DNA from 2 places in the Mesorhizobium sp. C120A genome. Region 1 is predicted to be linked to the other one. Evidence: predicted binding sites of a transcription regulator. Region 1 holds the regulator's gene; the other holds the start of a gene.
The links. Region 1 encodes PhoB, which activates phosphate uptake and scavenging genes when phosphate is short. Its sites were predicted from a motif close to TGTCATNNANCTGTCAT; they were not measured.
Positions count from the first base shown of each region.

Region 2: a site for PhoB is predicted at 2,645-2,661, ahead of NL532_RS24880 (LTA synthase family protein). Genes of this name have one in related genera too.

Region 1 covers NZ_CP100476.1:1,336,330-1,340,946, reverse strand. Annotated here, with positions in the region: gene NL532_RS06625 (sugar ABC transporter permease) at 1-48, opposite strand, end outside; gene xylF (D-xylose ABC transporter substrate-binding protein) at 193-1,233, opposite strand; gene NL532_RS06615 (ROK family protein) at 1,500-2,735, shown strand; gene phoB (phosphate regulon transcriptional regulator PhoB) at 2,766-3,455, opposite strand; gene phoU (phosphate signaling complex protein PhoU) at 3,472-4,176, opposite strand; gene pstB (phosphate ABC transporter ATP-binding protein PstB) at 4,218-4,617, opposite strand, start outside.
Region 2 covers NZ_CP100476.1:5,056,321-5,060,937, forward strand. Annotated here, with positions in the region: gene fabF (beta-ketoacyl-ACP synthase II) at 1-197, opposite strand, end outside; gene NL532_RS24865 (acyl carrier protein) at 232-468, opposite strand; gene fabG (3-oxoacyl-[acyl-carrier-protein] reductase) at 689-1,426, opposite strand; gene fabD (ACP S-malonyltransferase) at 1,487-2,434, opposite strand; gene NL532_RS24880 (LTA synthase family protein) at 2,712-4,617, shown strand, end outside.

The DNA.
Region 1 (4,617 bases):
AGACGCTCGTGCCGTATCGGCCTGCGGATTTGAGGTCGTGTCGGTCATGATGTCCTCCAGCGGCTTGCCGTCTGGCGCGGATGCCGGACCACAGCCTAGAAGTTTGCCGCCGATGGCGGAAACACACAATTCTCGTAGAGAAAACGCCGCGGCTTGACAGCCGCGGCGCCTCATTTCTTCAAGTCGTCGAGATCAGTTGCAAGCCGCGACGCTGCCGGCGGCGACGCCTGTGCAGACTTCGTCCTTCTTGATCCAGCCGGCGTCGATGACGACGTTGAGGTTGTCCTTGGTGATCGCGACGGGGGTCAGGAACAGCGACTTGACGGTGTTGCCGCCAGGCGTGGTGAAGTCCTTGGCGCCGGCAATGTCGCCCGTCTTCTTGCCATCGGCAAGCTGCGAGGCGATCTCGGCGGCGTTCTTGCCGAGTTCGCGCGCGTCTTTCCACACCGACACCGTCTGCGTGCCGAGCGCGATGCGGTTCAGGGCGGCATGGTCGCCGTCCTGGCCCGAGACCGGAACCGTTCCGGCAAGGCCCTGCGCCGTCAGCGCGGCGACAACGCCGCCGGCGGTGCCGTCATTGGCCGCAACCACGGCATCGACCTTGTTGTCATTGGCGGTCAGGAACTGTTCCATGTTCTTCTGGGCGTTGGCCGGCAGCCAGCCATCGGTATAGGCCTCGCCGACATTCTTGATCTTGCCCGAGTCGATGGCTTCCTTGAGCACTTCCATCGAGCCCGAGAACAGGAAATCGGCATTCGGATCCGAGCCCGAGCCCTTGATGAAGACATAGTTGCCTTCGGGCTTCGCCTTGAACACTTCGCGGGCCTGCATGCGGCCGACTTCCTTGTTGTCGAAGGTCAGGTAGAAGACGTCCTTGTTCTCGATCAGGCGATCATAGCCGACGACCGGAATGCCTTCGTCCAGCGCCTTCTGCACCGCCGGGCCGATGGCCGAGGCGTCCTGCGCCAGGATGATCAGCGAGTTGGCGCCCTGCGAGATCAGGCTTTCGACGTCGGTCAGCTGCTTGCCGGGATTGGACTGCGCGTCGGCCGAAATGTACTTGTCGCCGGCGGCTTCGATCGCCGTTTTCATCGCCGCCTCGTCGGTCTTCCAGCGCTCTTCCTGGAAGTTCGACCACGACACGCCGATGACCTTGTCCTTCGCCTGCGCGACCGACATCAGCGCCAGCGACATGGCGACACCCGCCAGCATGGCGGCTGCAAATCTGTTCATTATAACCCTCCCTGCGCCGCCCACGGCGCGACAAAACCGGCCCGAAGGCCTGCACAAAGAGGCTCCATTTTTTCGAGCCTCGAAAAAATACTGGTTCAATGATAAGGCACTGTCAACATCGATTATGATGGATTCTGATGGCGTTGCCGAATTTTTTCGAGCTCCGCAATAAACAATGACAGGGCTGCCGGCGTCTGCCAATATTTGGCTGGTGCCGTCGAACGCCTTCACTATCATGAGGCGCGAGGAGGCCGGGAGGAAAACAAATGTCGGTTGGGATCCGCCACGACGATCTGCGCCGTCGCAACCGTGCGATGGTGATTTCGGCCGTGCGCCGGGCCGGCCAGCCGTCGCGGACCGAGATTGCGGCGACCACCGGCCTCAGCCATTCGACGATATCGGCAATCTCGTCTGATCTAATTCAAGAAGGCATCCTGATTGAAGGCAAGCCTGGCGAGACCGGCTCGCTGAAACGCGGCCGGCCGCAGGTCGGCCTTGGCCTCAACCCGGAAGCGGCGGCGGTCATGACCGTGGTGCTGTCGCTGAACTTCCTCTCCGTCACCGTCATCGACTATGCCGGCCAGGTGGTCGCGGAAGAACAGCGCCGGCTCGACACGCTGACCATGCCGCGCGACGAGCTGATCGGCGAATGCGTAGCAATCGTCGGGCGGCGTCTCGCGGACCCGGACCTCGATGTCCAGAGCATCGCCCGCATTGCCATGGGCATCCAGGGCATCACCGATTCGCAGGCGCGGGCCATGCTGTGGTCGCCAATCACGCCACTGACCGACATTGCCTTCGCCGACATGTTGGAAGCGGAATTCGGCATTCCTGCCACCATGGAGAACGACTGCAATATGATGGCGGTGGCCCTGCAATGGCGCCAGCCCGAGCGCTACCGCGACAATTTCATCGCGATCCTCTTGTCGCACGGCATCGGCATGGGGCTGGTGCTGAAAGGCGAACTGTTCACCGGCACCCATTCCTCGGGCGGCGAGTTCGGCCACATGATCCACCGTCCGGGCGGCGCGCTCTGCCGCTGCGGGCGGCGCGGCTGCGTCGAGGCCTATGCCGGAAACTACGCCATCTGGCGCAGCGCCAAAATGATGAGCGAAGATGCCGAGCCGGTCGATATCGGCGACGCTGATATGCGCGCACTCGCCGCGCGCGCCCGCGAAACCGATGGCCCGGAGCGCGAAGCCTATCGCAAGGCCGGTGAGGCGCTCGGCTTCGGCCTCGGCAGCCTGTTTGCACTGATCGATCCGGCACCCGTCGCCATGGTCGGCGTCAGCGCCGCCGCCTTCGACTTGATCGAACCGGCATTGCGCGAAGCGATCGCCCAGACCGCCGGCGGCCAGCACTCGAAATCGATCTCCTTCGACACCGAGCCCAACGAGCTGCCGCTGATCCGCGAAGGCTGTGCCATGCGCGCGCTCGGCTTCGTCGATCAGGAGATTTTCGCGCCGGGCATTCAGGCCAAATCCGGCAAGCATGTCGCCTGAATGGCCGGCAACGGCGCGACGCGCAGCATCCTAGTCTTCCCTGATCGCGTAGCCGGCGCCGCGAATGGTACGGATGACATCCGGCATGCGGCCGTTGTTGACCGCTTTGCGTAAGCGCCCGACATGGACGTCGACGGTTCGCTCGTCGATATAGATCGTCTCGCCCCAGACATTGTCGAGCAGTTGGCTGCGCGAGAACACGCGGCCGGGATGGCGCATCATGAATTCGAGCAGCCGGAACTCGGTCGGTCCGAGCCTGATCTCGCTCTTCTTGCGGTAGACACGGTGCGACTCGCGGTCGAGCACGATGTCGCCGACCTTGAGCACGCTGGACAGCACTTCCGGCTTGGCCCGGCGCAGCAGCGCCTTCACGCGCGCCATGAACTCCGGCGTCGAGAATGGCTTGACCAGATAGTCGTCGGCACCGGTGGACAGGCCGCGCACGCGATCGCTTTCCTCACCGCGCGCGGTCAGCATGATGATCGGCAGCCGCTCGGTTTCGGGCCGCACTCTAAGCCGCCGGCAGAGCTCGATGCCGGAAACAGCGGGCACCATCCAGTCGAGCACCAGGAGATCGGGCACGTTTTCCTGCAGGCGGATCTCGGCCTCGTCGCCGCGTGTCACCACCTCGACCTGATAGCCTTCGGATTCGAGGTTGTAGCGGAGGAGCACGCCCAGCGGCTCCTCGTCCTCCACGACCATGATGCGTGGCGCGATCATAGGCAGTTCACCCTCATCAGGCCGGCGTGGCCATCGCCGTCTCGTCCTGCTTCGGACGATTGGCGGGCAATTGCTGGCCGGTCAGCACATAATACGCATTTTCGGCGATGTTGGTGACATGATCGCCGATGCGCTCAAGATTCTTGGCGCAGAACAAGAGATGCGTGCAGGCGGTGATGTTGCGAGGGTCTTCCATCATGTAGGTCAAGAGCTCACGAAACACGGACGTGTATTTGACGTCGATGCGCTCGTCGTCATTCCTGAGTTTTGCAAGCGCTGCCGCATCGGTGGCGGCATATTCCTCGACGACGCCTTGCACCTGGATCAGCACCAGTTGCGCCATGGCATCGATGGAGTGCGAGAGGTCGCGCGGCGTGACGCTCAAGCCCACGGTGCCGACGCGTTTGGCGATGTTCTTGGCGAGGTCGCCGATGCGCTCGAGGTCGCCCGCCATGCGGATCGAGCCGACCACGGCGCGCAGATCGTTGGCCATCGGCTGGCGCTTGGCGATCAGCGTGATGGCGCGGTCGTCCAGTTCGCGCTGGCGCGCATCCATGATGGCGTCGTCGGAAACGACACGCTGTGCCAGCGCATTGTCCGAATTGAGCAGCGCCCTGGTCGAGCCGCTGACCATCGAGCCTGCCAGATCGCCCATGTCGCGGATCAGCTTGCTGATCTGCCCGAGCTCTTCATCGAAGGAGGCGACGGTATGTTCACCCATGATCTTGGTCCTCGTGCCTAAAAATTCACCCGCCGGACGGCTCAGCCGAAGCGGCCGGTAATGTAGTCCTGGGTGCGCTTGTCGTCGGGGTTGGTGAACATCTTGTCGGTGACGCCCTCCTCGACGAGATAGCCGAGATGGAACATCGCCGTGCGCTGCGAGACGCGCGCCGCCTGCTGCATCGAGTGGGTGACGATGACGATCGTGTAGTTCTGGCGCAGTTCGTCGATCAGCTCCTCGACACGGGCGGTGGCGATCGGATCGAGCGCCGAGCAGGGCTCGTCCATCAGGATCACCTCCGGCGACACGGCGATGGCGCGCGCGATGCACAGGCGCTGCTGCTGGCCGCCGGACAGGCCGGTGCCGGGCTCCTGCAGGCGGTCCTTGACCTCGTTCCAGATCGCAGCCTTCTTCAGGCTCTGCTCGACGATCTGGTCCATG
Region 2 (4,617 bases), 2.9 Mb from region 1:
GCTTCGGGATTGAGCGTGCCGTTGGTGCCGTCACCGCGCGGAATGACGTGGGCGATCTTGCAGGCAAGATCTTCCACTTCGAACTCGGTGACGCGCTTGGCGGCGCTGCGGCCGGTCAGCAGTTCCTTCCAGCTGTGCTCGAAGCCCATGCCGAACGGTGAAACCAGGCCGAGGCCCGTGACGACGACACGCCTCATCGCAGGTCCTCCCCGGTGATGACTGCGGATAGCGTCAGGCCGAAGCCTTGTCGATGTACTTCACGGCATCGCCGACGGTCAGGATGGTCTCGGCCGCATCGTCCGGAATCTCGACGCCGAACTCTTCTTCGAACGCCATGACGAGTTCGACCGTGTCGAGGCTGTCCGCGCCCAGATCATCGATGAAGCTCGCCTGCTCCGTCACCTTGTCGGCATCGACGCCAAGATGTTCGATGACGATCTTCTTGACGCGCTCTGCGGTGTCACTCATTTGGGCATCCTCGTCTTTTGTTTGTCTGTCTTCGTTAGCGGGCAGAATGCCGCTAATCAAGCTGAAAGATGGTCCTGCCGGAAACGCAACGATGCCGGACCGGTTTTTGCCCGAACCGCCGGGTTGCGGGCCGCATTACACGAAAAATGGCTGAGGTCCAAGGCGAAATGGTCTCTTTTCACAAGCCGGCCATGTCTTCTTATCACCCGGCAATATCCTGTCAGATCATGGCCATGCCACCGTTGACATGGATGGTCTGGCCGGTGACGTAGGCTGCCTCGTTGGAGGCGAGATAGGCGACGGCCGACGCCACTTCAACACTCGTGCCCATGCGGCGCGTCGGGATCGCGGCCATTATCGCGTCTTTCTGCTTGTCGTTGAGCTTGTCGGTCATGGCCGATTCGATAAAGCCCGGGGCGACGCAGTTGACGGTGATGTTGCGGGTGGCGATCTCCTGCGCCAGCGACTTGGAAAAGCCGATCATGCCGGCCTTGGAGGCGCAATAATTGGTCTGGCCAGGATTGCCGGTGACGCCGACCACCGAGGTGATGTTGATGATGCGGCCATGGCGGCGGCGCATCATCGGATGGGTCAGCTCGCGGGTCAGCCGGAACACGGCGGTGAGGTTCACCTCCAGCACGCTGTCCCAATCCGCGTCCGCCATGCGCACGAACAGGCCGTCCTTGGTGATGCCGGCATTGTTGACCAGTATGTCGACGCCTTCGAGTTCGGCTTCGGCCTTCTGGCCAAGCGCCTTGACCTCGTCACGGTCGGCAAGATTGGCCGGGAACAGCTTTACCCGGTCGCCGAGTTCGCCGGCCAGGGTCTCCAGTTTCTCGATGCGGGTGCCGTGCAGGCCGACAATGGCGCCTTGCGCATGCAGCACCCGGGCAATCGCCTCGCCAATGCCGCCCGATGCGCCGGTGACGAGCGCCTTGCGGCCGGTCAGTTCGAACATTTTCGTCTCCTGATCTTAAGAGAACACCCTTCCCACGGGAGGGGTTGAATCGCCAGTGGATTATGCAAGCGCGGCCAGCGCCGCCTCGACTTCGGCCGGCGTGCCGACGGCCGATGTGGCGATGTCGCGGTTGATCCGCCGCGCCAGGCCGGAAAGCACCTTGCCGGCGCCGATCTCATAGAGCGTGGCGACGCCATTGGCGCCGAACCACTCCACCGTTTCGCGCCAGCGCACGCGGCCGGTGATCTGCTCGACCAGGCGGCGCGCGATCTCGTCGGGGTCGCTGGTCGGGGCTACAGTGACGTTGGAGACGACGGGCACGACCGGTGCATTCTTGGTCACGCCGGCCAGCGCCTCGCGCATGACATCGGCCGCCGGCGCCATCAGCGCCGAATGGAAGGGTGCGGAGACCTGCAGCATCAGCGCCCGCTTGGCGCCCTTTTCGGTGCACAGTTTCGCGGCGAGTTCCACCGCCGCCCTGGCGCCGGAGATCACCAGCTGGCCGCCGCCATTGTCGTTGGCGATCTGGCAGACCTTGCCGGATCCCGTTGCGGCCTCGGTGCAAGCGGCTTCGACGTCGGGCTGTTCCAGTCCGATGATCGCCGCCATGGCGCCCTCGCCGGCCGGCACCGCCGCCTGCATGGCGTTGCCGCGGATGCGCAGCAGCCGGGCAGCATCGGCGACCGAAACGAAACCGGCCGCGGCAAGGGCGGAATATTCGCCGAGCGAATGACCGGCAACGTAGGCAACCTTGTCCTTCAGCGAAAAGCCGCGCGCTTCCAGCGAGCGGATTCCCGCCAGCGAGACCGCCATCAGCGCCGGCTGGGCATTGGCAGTCAGGGTCAGCGCCTCTTCCGGGCCTTCCCAGATCAGTTTCGACAGCTTTTCGCCCAGCGCATCATCGACTTCCTCGAACACCCTGCGTGCCTCGGGGAAGGCGTCGGCGAGGTCCTTGCCCATGCCGACAGCCTGGCTGCCCTGTCCCGGAAAGGTGAATGCGACGGCCATTTGGGCGCTCTCCAGCGGCTGATTTTTACTGCCTGTGACGCAAGGCGGACCGCCAAGTCAAGCCCGGAGGGGGCATTTCGGCTCTCGCTTGAACCGGAGCTGACCTCGAGTCCCTGTTCCCAAAGGCTTTTTGCCGATCACACCTGATGAAAACCGCTCACGAATCGTTTGCTGGCTCTTCTTATTTTCGCCACAGGCGCTAGCTTTTGCATGACAGTTCTATGACAGAACGGTGGCGCGAGTGGAAATACGCGTTGCTTGGGCCGGGGGAAGAGACGTGGCTAGGATCAGGAAGGGCGCGGCCGTACCCGCGCCACAGTTCTTGGAAGACGATCCGTCCACCGGCTACCTGCCGGGGCGCAGATGGCCGGTCATCCGCTACGGTCTGGTCACGCTGCTTGCCTCCGCCATCCTGGTGTTCGCCATCGAATGGATCGTGCGCGGCGACTTCTTCGGCACGGTCGACTTCTTCCTGCAGCCATTCAAGCCGGGCTGGACCACCATCATTGTCTTTGCATTGGTGCTGATGGGACTGGACGCCGTGCTTGGCCGCAGTCACCAGAGCCTGATGATCGTGGCGCCGCTGACGCTGGCGCTGGCCTTTGTCGGGCATCAGAAGTCGCATTATCTCGGCGATCCGCTCTACCCAACCGATTTTCTTTATTCGCGCCAGATCATGGCACTGATGCCGCTCCTGGTGCGCGAACGGCCTTGGACGGCGCTCGCCATGGCGGTCGGCATCGTCGCCGGCCTGTCGCTGCTGATCTATGGCTGGCGGTTGTGGCGCCGCAAGGTTCCGGTCCTCAGCCGCAAAGGGCGGCTGGCGCGGCTGACGCTGGCAGTGCCGCTGCTCGCCTTCTTCGTCTCAATCATGGACTACGCCACCTTCTCGTGGACCCGCGACCGGCTGCAGATCATCCCGATCATGTGGGACCAGAAGGAGAACTACGCCTCCAACGGGTTTGCGCTGGCCTTCGCGCTCAACGTGCCGATGGCGCATGTCTCGGCGCCGGCGGGCTATTCCGACAAGGCGATCGACGCGATCGACAGGCCTGCTGTGGCGGCCTCGGTACCGGATGAGAAACCCGACATCATCGTGGTGATGAGCGAATCTTTCTGGGATCCGACCAAGCTGCCCGGCGTCACAATCACGCCTGACCCGATCCCCAATGTGCGGGCGCTGCGTTCCGGCTATATGTTTTCGCCGGAATTCGGCGGCATGACCGCCAACATCGAATTCGAGGCGCTGACCGGCTTTTCCAATGCCTTCCTGCCGGCGGGCTCGATCCCCTACCAGCAATATGTGCGCACACCGACGCCGTCGCTGGCGACCTTCCTGAAAAGCGAGGGATACCGGGCGCGCGCCATCCATCCGGGCACCAACTGGTTCTGGAACAGGGGCGCCGTCTATGCCGATTTCGGCTTCAACGATTTCCGCTCGGAAGAGACGCTGCCGCCACTGGAAAAGCGCGGGCCGCTGGCTTCCGATGCGTCGATGACCGACGAGATCATCGCAGAGGCCGACGCCAGCGAGCGGCCGGTGTTCTTCTTCGCCGTCAGCCTGCAGAACCACGGTCCCTACGAGCCGTACCGCTATTACAATCCGACCCACAAGGTCGCGGCACCGATCAGCACATGGGCGCGGGAATCGCTGCTCAGCTACGCCGAAGGCTCCGCCGATGCCGACCGTGGCCTCGAACGATTGATCGAATGGGCGAAGAAGCGCGAGCGGCCGACGGTCATCGCCTTCTTCGGCGACCATCTGCCGCCGCTCGGCCCCGTCTATGTCGAAACCGGTTACCTGAAGGACAATGTCGCGCCGCGCAAGGAACCGACGCCGGAGGCGGCACTGGAGCATCATCAGACGCCGCTGGTCATCTGGTCTAACCGCACCGGTCCGGCGCAGGATATGGGCGCGGTGAGCCCGGCCTTCCTGCCCTACCACATCCTGACAACGGCCGGGATCACGCACCCCTACTACACCGGCTTCCTGGGCGCGCTGCGCGAACGCTATCGCGTCGTCGACCGCAATCTGCTTCTGACACCGTCAGGTGAGGCCACGCCGGACTGGGCGCGGCAGAAGGAAGTTGATCCGGCGATCAACGATTTCCGCCTGCTGCAATACGACATGATGTTCGGCAAGCGTAAGGCGGCTCCGGACTTCTTCCCCGAAACGATCAACG